2 regions of the Shewanella bicestrii genome follow, and region 1 is predicted to be linked to the other one. Evidence: riboswitches for the same ligand, from Rfam matches in the RefSeq annotation. Region 1 holds a riboswitch; the other holds the start of a gene.

Evidence for each region. A riboswitch is a leader RNA that binds a small molecule or an ion and turns the genes downstream of it on or off. The one in region 1 is predicted to bind thiamine pyrophosphate.
Region 2: linked by a shared signal. The riboswitch ahead of thiC (phosphomethylpyrimidine synthase ThiC) and the one ahead of CF168_RS08410 (TonB-dependent receptor) in region 1 are both predicted to bind thiamine pyrophosphate.

Annotation. Positions count from the first base shown of each region.
Region 1 is NZ_CP022358.1:1,918,160-1,923,721, reverse strand. Features, by position in the region: gene CF168_RS08425 (phosphotransferase) at 1-1,055, opposite strand, end outside; gene pnuC (nicotinamide riboside transporter PnuC) at 1,146-1,811, opposite strand; gene CF168_RS08415 (YkoF family thiamine/hydroxymethylpyrimidine-binding protein) at 1,880-2,140, opposite strand; gene CF168_RS08410 (TonB-dependent receptor) at 2,236-4,434, opposite strand; TPP riboswitch at 4,488-4,598, opposite strand; gene CF168_RS08405 (YcfL family protein) at 4,764-5,156, opposite strand; gene CF168_RS08400 (PaaI family thioesterase) at 5,270-5,562, opposite strand, start outside.
Region 2 is NZ_CP022358.1:2,519,228-2,524,789, forward strand. Features, by position in the region: gene thiC (phosphomethylpyrimidine synthase ThiC) at 1-1,648, opposite strand, end outside; TPP riboswitch at 1,808-1,906, opposite strand; gene CF168_RS11025 (hypothetical protein) at 2,082-3,290, opposite strand; gene trhA (PAQR family membrane homeostasis protein TrhA) at 3,567-4,250, shown strand; gene CF168_RS11035 (NUDIX hydrolase) at 4,343-4,873, opposite strand; gene CF168_RS11040 (tRNA (adenine(22)-N(1))-methyltransferase) at 4,987-5,562, opposite strand, start outside.

The DNA of each region.
Region 1 (5,562 bases):
GTTAATTGATGCGTGGCGAGTACAACGGCCAGTTCACACAGTGGATGGGAAGCGGTTGTATACTCAAAATCGATGCAATACAACTGGTTATCTTTAAGCAGCAGATTATGGGGATTTAAGTCGCGATGGCAAAACTGCGGTTTGACTAAACAATCGGCTAAGGTTGCCGTCCAGCCATGGATCGGCCTTTGAATGCTGAGCAATTGCGCCAATCGGCTCTGCCACGCCTCCCCCTTATCCGCTGCGGCAAAGGCTAACAACTGCGTGTGATATTCCTGCCATTGCTCAGTGATACTGATGTGGTACGGCCCAGTCGCTTGCTCGCGAAGCTGTTGCAGCAATTGCAGTAACAGGCTGTGGGCGCAATTCGGCGTTATGGCTTCCAATAAGGGGAACCGTTCGGACGGATACCAAGTCAGCTTGTCTGCTGCGCCCTTGATATCGGCATGAGATTGCAACCAAGCCTCAATGTGCGTTTCGCCTTGGCAAAAGGTCGTTGCACTGCATTGAGACTCTAGTTCTTTCCAGCTTAGTTCTTTCCAGCTTAATTCTTTCGAGCTTAAGTTTGGCCGGCTTAAGTTTGGCAAGCTCAGTTCTTGATAACCTGATGCCATACTTGGCTCGCGTGACACTAGGTTATCAAGTCGATCAATACCACTTGCCGCAATAGGCTCTTCGGTAAGCAGATTTGCCCTGCCCTCAATATCCTCCATCAGCGGCGCAAACTGAGATGCTATAGGAAGGCTTGGGAGAGATTGCGCAAAGATAAACTCGCTTAGGTAATAACGCTGATCGCCACTCACCCACAGCAACTCGGGAGCAAGCTTTGCCTTGGCAAGATGGCGCCAATAGAACAACTCTTGCTCCCGCGAACAAAAGCTGTCGGCGGCATCGGCGTTTTCACGCAAGACATAATGCGCCGTCGGTGTCTCGATATGATAGTTGTGGTTACTTAATCCATCCGCTAACGGCTGGATTTGGCTGATATCAGTAAGGCCTGCCTGCGCTAATACCGCAAGCAGCGCATCCTTGTGCAGCCCAATAATCGGCGGCATTAGCGGCTTACCACAACAATCATGTTAAATAGCGTATTAGGCATTTGCAGCCCTTGTATATTGGCCATCATCTATTGATATCTGCCACCGTTAGCCGAGTAGTTTTGCGGCGCTCGACTCAATATGGGGATTGCGGCTATCGGCAAGGGCGGCGCGCCACAGGAAATAGCCGACAACCGCTAGGCCAACGTAGAGCACGAATAATAAGGAGGTCAGCATCAGTCCCTTGCTGAGGTAAAGGTAAATCGATACCAGATCGATAACCACCCAATACAGCCAATTTTCCAACACTTTTTTGGCGACTAAATAGGTCGTCATCACCGCAAAACAAGTGGTCGCCGCATCGAGGTAAGGAAAGGAAGCCTGGGTAAAGGTTGCCATCCCATGCCCAACACCAAGGGAGACAATACCAGTCGCGACAATCAGCTTTAAATGGGTTTTCAGCGGCCAAGTAGTCACTTTCACCCCTTGATGTTTGTCGCCGCCTTGGGTCCAGAGCCAGTAACCATAGAGTGCCATGGCCATGTAATAGATATTCAGCACCGACTCCATCAGCAGTGCGACTTTCCAAAATAAGACAGTGTAAATGGCCGTGCTGGTAAATGCCGCTGCCCAGCACCAAACGCTTGCCTTCATGGCCAGTAACAAATAAGCCATGGCCAATACCACGGCTAAGGCTTCCCATGCGGTCATCACATGAACTTCCCCTAGGGCCGCATTAACACTATTGACCAGCGTTAACCATAATTCTGTCATTGCCTTACTCTCACTCTATATCGCTTGCTTGAACCACTTCGCTTTAGCGTTCAAGTTAACTCAGGGCGTTACTCGCTATGGGCTAAATTCAGCTCACCACCAATAAACTTACATACAAACACCGCTTTGCCCCATTTTTCATGGGCGGCTTGCATCTCGGTCGCGAGCATGGCCATCACGTCTTGATAGTCGCCACACACTTGCGTCGCCATGGCATTGGTAACACGTTGAATTGTGGGGTAACTATCCAAGCGATGGATAAACCATTTGATCGGATCGAGATAATTTTCATTAAAGGGATACATGCTAATTTCGGCGGTGAGTTTCATCTTCACTCCTTAGGTCAAATGCTAATAATGCAATCGTCAGGCTGTGACGCAATAAGCGAGCACAGCCTGACATCTGATGTATCATTCTCAAGGGATTACATAAACTTAACGTTTAATGTGACCCCAATTTGGCGTGGGTCGCCATAGCGGATATATTGCTTTTCCGCCCAGCCGTTATCCGGCTCATTGCCAAAATAGAAACCACGCACACCATATTCTTCATCGAACAGGTTGCGGCCCCATAAATACGCCGACCAAGCACTCGCCTCATAACCTAAACGCGCATTCACAATGGTGTATGGCTCAGAGCGCGAGTCGTTGCTGTCTGAGTAGTAAAACTCACTCTTACCACTCATGTTGACGTTGGCAAACCAACCCGAGTTCGCACGATAGGTGCCGCCTAAGCTGTAGGTTAAGTGTGGTGAATGGGCCAAATCGCGGCCCGTTAAATCCACATCGCTACCGTATTTATCTTGATACTGGTAATCGCCGTACGCCGTTTCTAACCAACCTAGGCTTGAGTAAAACTGGAGATTATCGGTGGCATACCAAGTGGCGTCCAACTCGGCACCGTAGTTGTGTGAGCTACCCGCATTTTCAGTGTAGAGGATAAAGCGTTGTGGCTTGTTAGGATCTTGCTGGGATGCGGCCACTTGCTGATCCTGTCTGTCCATATAGAACAGCGCCAGATTCGTATCGATAAGCCCTTCAAACCAATGGGATTTAAGACCGATTTCGTAGTTGTATAGGGTTTCGGTATCAAACTCTTTTTTATCATTGAGTTCGACTGGCAAAGTCATGTTAAAACCGCCCGCCTTGTAACCGCGCGCCACACGGGCGTACACATTATGGGATTCATTCAGTACTTTGCTCAGCGCAATGTGGCCGCCCCACATGGTTTCGCTCGGGTCAAAATTGTCATTGTTAGTGTCTGAGTAGTGGCTATTGCGACGCTCAACACGCAGCCCCACAGACAAGGCATAATCGGCACCTAAATCCGTATCCAGCTGACCAAATACGGCGTAATTAGTTGCTTCATATTCGGAATCTAATACCTCATCGGGCCAAGTATTATATTCAGAATACAGTTGGTTATCTTCTTTAAGGTTCATCGCATAAACCCCAAGTAACCAGTCGGTTGAACCGGCAAAAATACGGCCTTGGTCGGTCGAGCTTAAGCGGAACTCTTGGGATAAGGTCTTACGCTGACCGGTTTTGTCCCAGAAGTAATCGTACTGACAAGGGGCGAGATTGCCCTCATCCTCACATTGCTTGGAGGCCCAATATTCAGGGTTAGCCCAATCGCCATCGTAACTATAATGGTGATCGGTATTGGCAAATGAAGTCAGCGAGGTTAACTCAAACGACTCAGCGCCCGAGTAAGTTGCTTTAAATCCTGCGCCCGTGGTGCGCTGGCTATCGACACCCGGCTGATCCGAAATAGTATGTTTAGGATCGTTGGTTAAACTCCAGGCATCGTAGCCGTTGTCAAAATCAGCATGCAGCAGAGTTAAATCGAGTTGCAGATTATCGGTGGCATACCAGCGTAATTTAGCGCGGCCAGTAAATTCATCACGACCATTGGTATCTTCTTTATTTAAATAGAGATTATCGCGATAACCGTTTTGTTGATGTTGCTGCAGCGACACGCGGTACAACAATTTACCCGAATCGGTTAACGGCCCTGAGCTAAAACCGCTAAAGGTTTGCAAATCGTCATTGCCTAAAGAGACCTCGGCGCCATGTTCAAACACATCCGTCGGATCATTGCTCTTAAGGTAAATCAAGCCCGCTAACGCATTGGCGCCATAGCGGGTACCCTGCGGGCCGCGTAACACTTCGACCTGCTGCAGATCGTACATGCTCGACACCATGCCGATACCAGATAAATCAATATCATCAATGATATAACCTACAGATGAGTTAGGCGCGCCTTGATATTGTTCCTGTTCACCCACACCGCGGATCTGGAAATACTTAGGACGTGAGCTGCCACCCGACCAGTTAAAGTTGGCGATGGAATTCATCACGTCTTCAAAGTGCTGGGCACTTTCATCTTGAATTTGCTGGGCATCGATAACGGTGATACTCGATGGCATTTTCTCTAAGCTGGCACTGCGAAAATCTGCAGTCACCACCATGATTTCCATATCATTGCTAGGCTCAGGTTTATCGATAGCATCGGTTTGCGCCCATGCGGCCGTGCTTAACGCCGCCGAAATGGCCAGCGCTAATGGCGCACGCGTTAAGGATAAGGAGAAGGTGGAACTCTTGGTAGACTTTTTGTTAGACATAGGACCTCAAATACATGTTTGAGATCCGGCAACGAATAAGCGATTCAGAAGTGTGCTGTTGATTGGCCCATTCCTACGCCGGTATTAGCCGGATCAGGTTCTAAGGGTTCGTCTGATGACATCTCAGTCTGCCACTTTGTTGGCAAACACCCCTTGGCGGCGCTAAGTATACATGACAAGCAGGAAAGAAAGACACTTTGAAATGAAAAATGCCAGCATTGCTGGCATTTTTTGGCTTAATGGCCGTTTAATCAATATCGACTGGGAGTTGGCGTAACGAAATACCGCTGTATTCTTTAGCCCACACTCACACTAACACTCGCAAAACATTAGTTTGAATAAGTCTCGCGCACATAAACATCGAATTTCGCCACTTGCGCATTTGGGGCTACGGCCGACACTTGTAGCTGTTGTTTACCGTGTAATTTCACCGATTTCCAACTGGTGGCTTCATCTTCGATGGTAAAGCCGCTGGCGTCGTACCAAGTAAACTTATATTGCACTCGCATATCGCTTGAGGACTTGCTGACGATCAAGGCCGAACCTTGGATCAGATCGCCAACGCGGCGCGCTTCAACCCCTTCAACACTGATATCACGGGCAAAGCTGTTGTTATCGACGCGGGTTTCTCCCAGTGAGTTCACCGAAATGCCCGCCGTATTGGTGCAGGCGCCGAGAGTCAGTGCTGCAGCCAAGATTACTCCACTGTAAATTGCTTTCATTTTGTTTTCCCTCACTCACAAAAACCTAGGTGCCGAACAACTGATGGGCAATGACACTACGCGACGCCAGCTGAACTTATGCTTAACGTGCTCATCTTGCCCCACCCTCGCGATTAATCGATTAAAAAGTGCGCCCTTGCGGTAGCGATCAACTGCTTACGATTGGTTTGCCAACAATTGATATTCACGTTGGCGACCCGTCGCCCCTGACGGGTGATACGGCATTCTGCAAAGCTGTCTTTATGCAGGCCTGCACGCAGGTAATCAATCGAGAAATCAACTACTTTTGGCACTTTTGCCGTTTGCATAAACACCATTAATTGCACTATGGCTGACATTTCCATAAAACCAGCAATTACCCCACCATGAATCGCGGGCAGGATGGGATTACCGATATTGTCATCCT
Region 2 (5,562 bases), 600 kb from region 1:
CGCCCGGGTGACCTTTTGCAATATCGGCGGCATGGGCAGCAATCTTGTAGGCAATCAGCCCTTGTTTGACATCCTGCTTATTGGGCAAACCTAAGTGCTCCTTCGGCGTCACATAGCAGAGCATGGCGCAGCCATACCACGCGATCATCGCCGCGCCTATCCCTGAGGTGAAATGATCGTAACCCGGCGCAATATCAGTAATTTGTGGACCTAGGGTATAAAACGGCGCCTCGGCACAGTGGATAAGCTGCTTATCCATATTCTCTTTGATAAGTTGCATCGGGATATGTCCAGGCCCTTCGATAATGGTCTGCACATCGTATTCCCAAGCGATTTTGACCAGCTCGCCTAAGGTCTCAAGCTCGGCAAACTGTGCCTCATCATTGGCATCGGCAATCGAGCCTGGACGCATACCATCGCCTAATGACAGCGACACATCGTAGGCCACGCACAGCTCGCAAATCTCTCGGAAATGGGTATAGAGGAAGTTTTCTTGATGGTGGCTCAAGCACCATTTGGCCATGATAGAGCCGCCGCGGGACACAATCCCAGTCACCCGTTTGGCGGTCATGGGCACATAGCGCAATAACACGCCCGCGTGGATGGTAAAGTAATCGACGCCCTGCTCCGCTTGCTCAATCAAGGTATCGCGAAATACTTCCCAGGTCAGGTGTTCAGCAACACCATTTACTTTTTCCAATGCTTGATAAATCGGCACTGTGCCAATCGGCACTGGCGAGTTACGGATGATCCATTCGCGGGTTTCATGGATATAGCGCCCAGTGGACAAGTCCATCACAGTGTCTGCGCCCCAACGGGTTGACCAGACTAGCTTTTCGACTTCCTCCTCGATGGAGGACGTGACCGCCGAGTTACCGATATTGGCATTCACTTTCACTAGAAAGTTACGACCAATAATCATAGGCTCGGCTTCTGGATGATTGATATTTAACGGAATAATCGCGCGGCCACGGGCAATTTCATCGCGGACAAACTCTGGGGTAATCGGTTTACCAATCACAGCGCCGAAGGATTCACCTTGGCCACGGCGGTTTAAGATTTCGTCCTGCACCTCGGCGAGCGCCATATTTTCCCGAATCGCCACATACTCCATTTCGGGGGTAATAATCCCTTGGCGGGCATAGTGTAATTGGCTCACGCGTTTACCCGGTAAGGCACGGCGAGGACGAACAATCGCACTTGAGCCGGCTTCGAAACGCAGATGATCGAGCCCATCATCCTTGAGGCGTTGCTGGGTAAAATCTGAGGTTGCACAATCGAGCACTTCGGTATCTTGGCGCTCGATAATCCAGGGTAATCTGAGTTTGGCTAAGCCTTGGCGCACGTTAATTTGCGCAGCCGGATCGGAATAAGGACCGGCGCAGTCATACACAGGAATGGGAGGATTTTTCTCGACTATAGGCGCGGTAGCAGTGCCGCCAATTCGCGTATCGGTTTGCAGAATTTGCCGCATCCCTACACGGAGATCCTCGCGACTTCCCTGCAGATATAACTTTTGCGAATTAGGGTGTTGTAATGGTTTAAGGGTATCGATAAAGGCTTGCGCCTGGGCGCGCGCCGCACGGCGACTCGTTTGCCCTTGGGCATTAACGGCAATCGATTCTGAGGACGATTCTAAACTGGACATAAGCAATCTCACTTTAACAAATAAAAATGGGGTTGCTTGTCTGGAGACTTGAGTGTTGAAGCTGAGCCGTGCAAACCCAAAGCGGATTTACGGACTCAATAACGACTAAATCGATGAGTTAATACAGGGCGAAAAGGTGGCCGCTGATACGATTTAATGGATGTTATTATGCTTGTTTCCTTCGCAGGTTTTAACCTGATCAGGTTCAACGGATCCCGAATAAACGGTCTCAGCCAAGAGGCACTCCGACAAGATGGGCAAAAGTATAGGCAGAAGCGCAGCAAACAAACAAGCGTAATTTTAGGATAAAAATTAAATTATAAATCAAAAATAAAGAACGAATAACACAATGTATTTAAACGCTTTTAATTTTTATTCGTTTTAAAATCGCTGATTAAAACTATTTTTAGTGAAAATTTATCATGACTATTATTTATCCTTTGGGCCGCTTTACCATCATTTTATCGAGCTGCGCCTTAATGGCATCGTCAATTTCTTGGTTCATTTTCTTGCCACTGCAATCAAAGGGGAAACCTAAATTCTCGGCATAGGGATTAATTTGAGTGCCTACTTTGACGACCCGATAGCAGGTATCCCCTTTACGGACAATTCGATTGGGATCCAGTTCTAAATCTAAACTGGTGGGGCCGCTAAAATCGTCGGCATTGGGCACAATCAGCACCTCCATCTCAGGGCTCATTTCAGACAAATTCGACCGTTTGCTGTAATGATTTGCTTGTTCTAACACTAAATCATCCAAGGCTTGCTCACGCTGGCGCTCAAAATAGCGCTGGGTAAATAATCCCACGCTACCAGCCGCCCCGCCGCTTTGCCCACTTGCCGCTGACTGCTCTGTACTTACCGCTTGTGCCGAGCGTGATTGGATTTCTGCCTTTTTAGGTTTAACAACCTCTTTTGCACTCTTCTGGGTTTGGCTTTGTGTTGAAGCGTTAGGTGTTGAGGCGTTAGGCGCTGATGTGTTCGGCACTGATGTGTTCGGCACTGATGTGTTCGGCACTGATGTGCTTGGTACTGGTGCTGTTGATTCTGTTACTTCTGATGCTTTTACTTTTGATAATTGGGCACTGACTTCAGGAGGTTTTGTAATCTGCTCAGTGGGTTTTGGCATCGGCTTTACCGTATTAGGTGCTGAAGTTATCGGCTCGCGAGAAACCGCAGACTCTTCCACTGAGCTATCTTGAGCCGAATCCGCAGGAGCGGTTTGCGTTGGCGGCGCATAAATAAAATATGCCTTTAACGCTTTGGTTTCAGTTCGTGCATTGGCTGAAGATTCGCTAAACGACAGCCCTAACTGCTCCGACTGGGTTCGCCATAAAAAAATTAATAACAACAGCAGTAAACCATGACCCAAGATGACCCAAAGCAATAGCTTAAGATTGAAATAATGCGACCACTCTCGCCAACTGAAGCCTGAATTGGGGTGGAATGCGCTATCGCTCTCTCTTTGGTTAGCCTCACTCAAATTAAGGTTTATTGCACAGCCCAAAGGCTCTGCATGGGCGCTAAAAGAGGTAGCACAAAAAGGCATAGCGGAAAATGCGACAGTCTCGTCGTTTGTCACGCGGCGGTGCGCAACAAAACTGAGATCATCTTCTGGGGTAATAGTCGAACGAACAGGCAAAATCCATCCCTTAGTACTTTATGGACAAAGTACTTAACAAATCCATGATTACTACGGGGGATTAGAGAAAGCGCACCGCACAAAGTTCCAAGGCGTTGACATTAATCGGTCGTAAATAGGCACCATAATGTTGTACAACTAGATAAGAGCTCGCCTAAGTCTCAGTTGATAGTGTTAACCCTAAAATAAATTAGCTTACACGTGTAAGCTAATTATGGCTTTCCAATTTACCAACTGATAGACTCAGCCATTATCACCATCGAGTGGATCAACAGCATGCCAAGCCAGAGTTTGATAGAGCCGCAAATGAGTCATGAAAAACCATTGAATATCAGTGGGTATAGTCTTAGTGAAGAGATAGCCAATAGCATCAGCCATGGTCTAGGGGTAATCGCGGGTGTGGTTGGCTTAGTGTTTATGATCCTCAAAGGCGTCGACCACCTCACCAATATTCAGCTCACAGGTGTTATTATTTATGGCACAAGCCTCATCCTGTTGTTTTTAAGTTCTACCCTGTATCACAGCGTGACACATATAGGCTGGAAACATAAACTCAAGATTGCCGATCATTGTGCCATCTACTGCTTGATTGCAGGCACTTATACCCCGCTGATGTTAATCAGCCTGCAAGGACAGCTTTCCACCGTTATCCTCACGGCGATTTGGTCTTTGGCTATTGGTGGAATTTTATTTAAAACTTTGTTTATTCATCGCTTTAAAAAAATGAGCCTAGTGCTCTATTTAGTGATGGGTTGGCTGTGTGTGACTGTGATGGGCGATTTGACGGCGGCGATGTCACCGCTAGGATTTAAGCTTCTGCTATTGGGCGGGTTGTTTTACACCTTAGGGGTGATCTTCTATATCGGTAAACGCATTCCGTACAATCACGCGATTTGGCATTTATTTGTATTGGCGGGCGCGATGAGCCATTTCTTTTGTATTTATTTAACCGTGATCTAGCCGCTAACACTGCCTTTCCTCACAAGCCATCCTCAGGATGGCTTTTTTATGTCTGCGCTTTTTGAGCCAATATGATCATCGAACATGGCTTTCTACAGTAATTCTTCAACGATTCGTTTAAGCAGAAAGGTTTCCCTATCGATGGATTGCCCTTTATTGGCAAACGTCCGTAGGATCGCTTCATTATGGGCAATCGCTTGATGGATATTGATCCATTCAGGGCGCATCCCATTTTTTATCTCATGGGCTTCGAGTCTTGGCTCACCCAAGCCGCGTTCGCCAAGGCTCATATCGATTTCGCAAAGATAGCAGTAAGAGTCCATATGCATCACGTTTGCCCCCTCACGAAACCAGGAGCGATATTCCTCATAACGGCCAAAAGGCGCTAACACTCTGGCGGCAATGGCGCCAGTTTCTTCCTGTAATTCACGGATAAGTCCAACTTCGATACTCTCGCCCTTATCCACCCCACCGCCAGGCAAACCATAATCGCGATATTTCTGGGTATAGAGCAGCAAAATATCTTCCCCCGACAGCACTATGGCACGGGCGGCTTGGCGATAAAAAATCTTCGCCTGTTTAAGATTGAGATTGGCAGCTTGGGTGGACTTCAATAAACGCATAATAAAACTCAAGATTAACGGCCTATTAGCATAAACCAACTCGGTGGATTTACAGAGCAAAACCGTTTTAACGCCAAGATGTAGCGCTCAATGGCGCATGTTGGCCTATGAGGTTAACAATTCAGTTGCTGCAAAATGTGCTGATAGGCCGCCACAATTTGTGGTTTGTTGGGCATGCGTTGCTCAGGAATACGCTGATAATGACCGATAGTTTGGTCAAGATAACGCTTGGCCTGACGGGTTTTATCCGCATCTAAGCCTTGCCACATGATTGAGCCCGTCGCACTTAAGGGCACAACAGCTTCAGCTGTTTTTGAGCTGGCATTCGTCTTTGAGCTGGTATTTGCCTGCGTTAAATGCAGTATCTCGTAGAAACGTTGGTTTTCTTCGAGTAAATATTCATCTTTAAGGGATAAGCCCAATTCTGCCAACGCGCTGCGCACATGGTAATTATGATGCACGGGACACAAAATAAATTCGAGCTGGCGGGCGCCTTGACTAAGGTCATGATTGCTCGAATCATTTCCACTGTGAGCATCACTTTGACTTTGCTGATTTGCCACAATACTGCGCACCAATTCAACCAGTAACTCACCACCGACACCCGCAATAATCACTAAGTGTTTGGCTTGCTTGCCGTATTGCGCCAGTGGCAAGGCCGCCACATCGAGGCAATGCACTTGCCATTC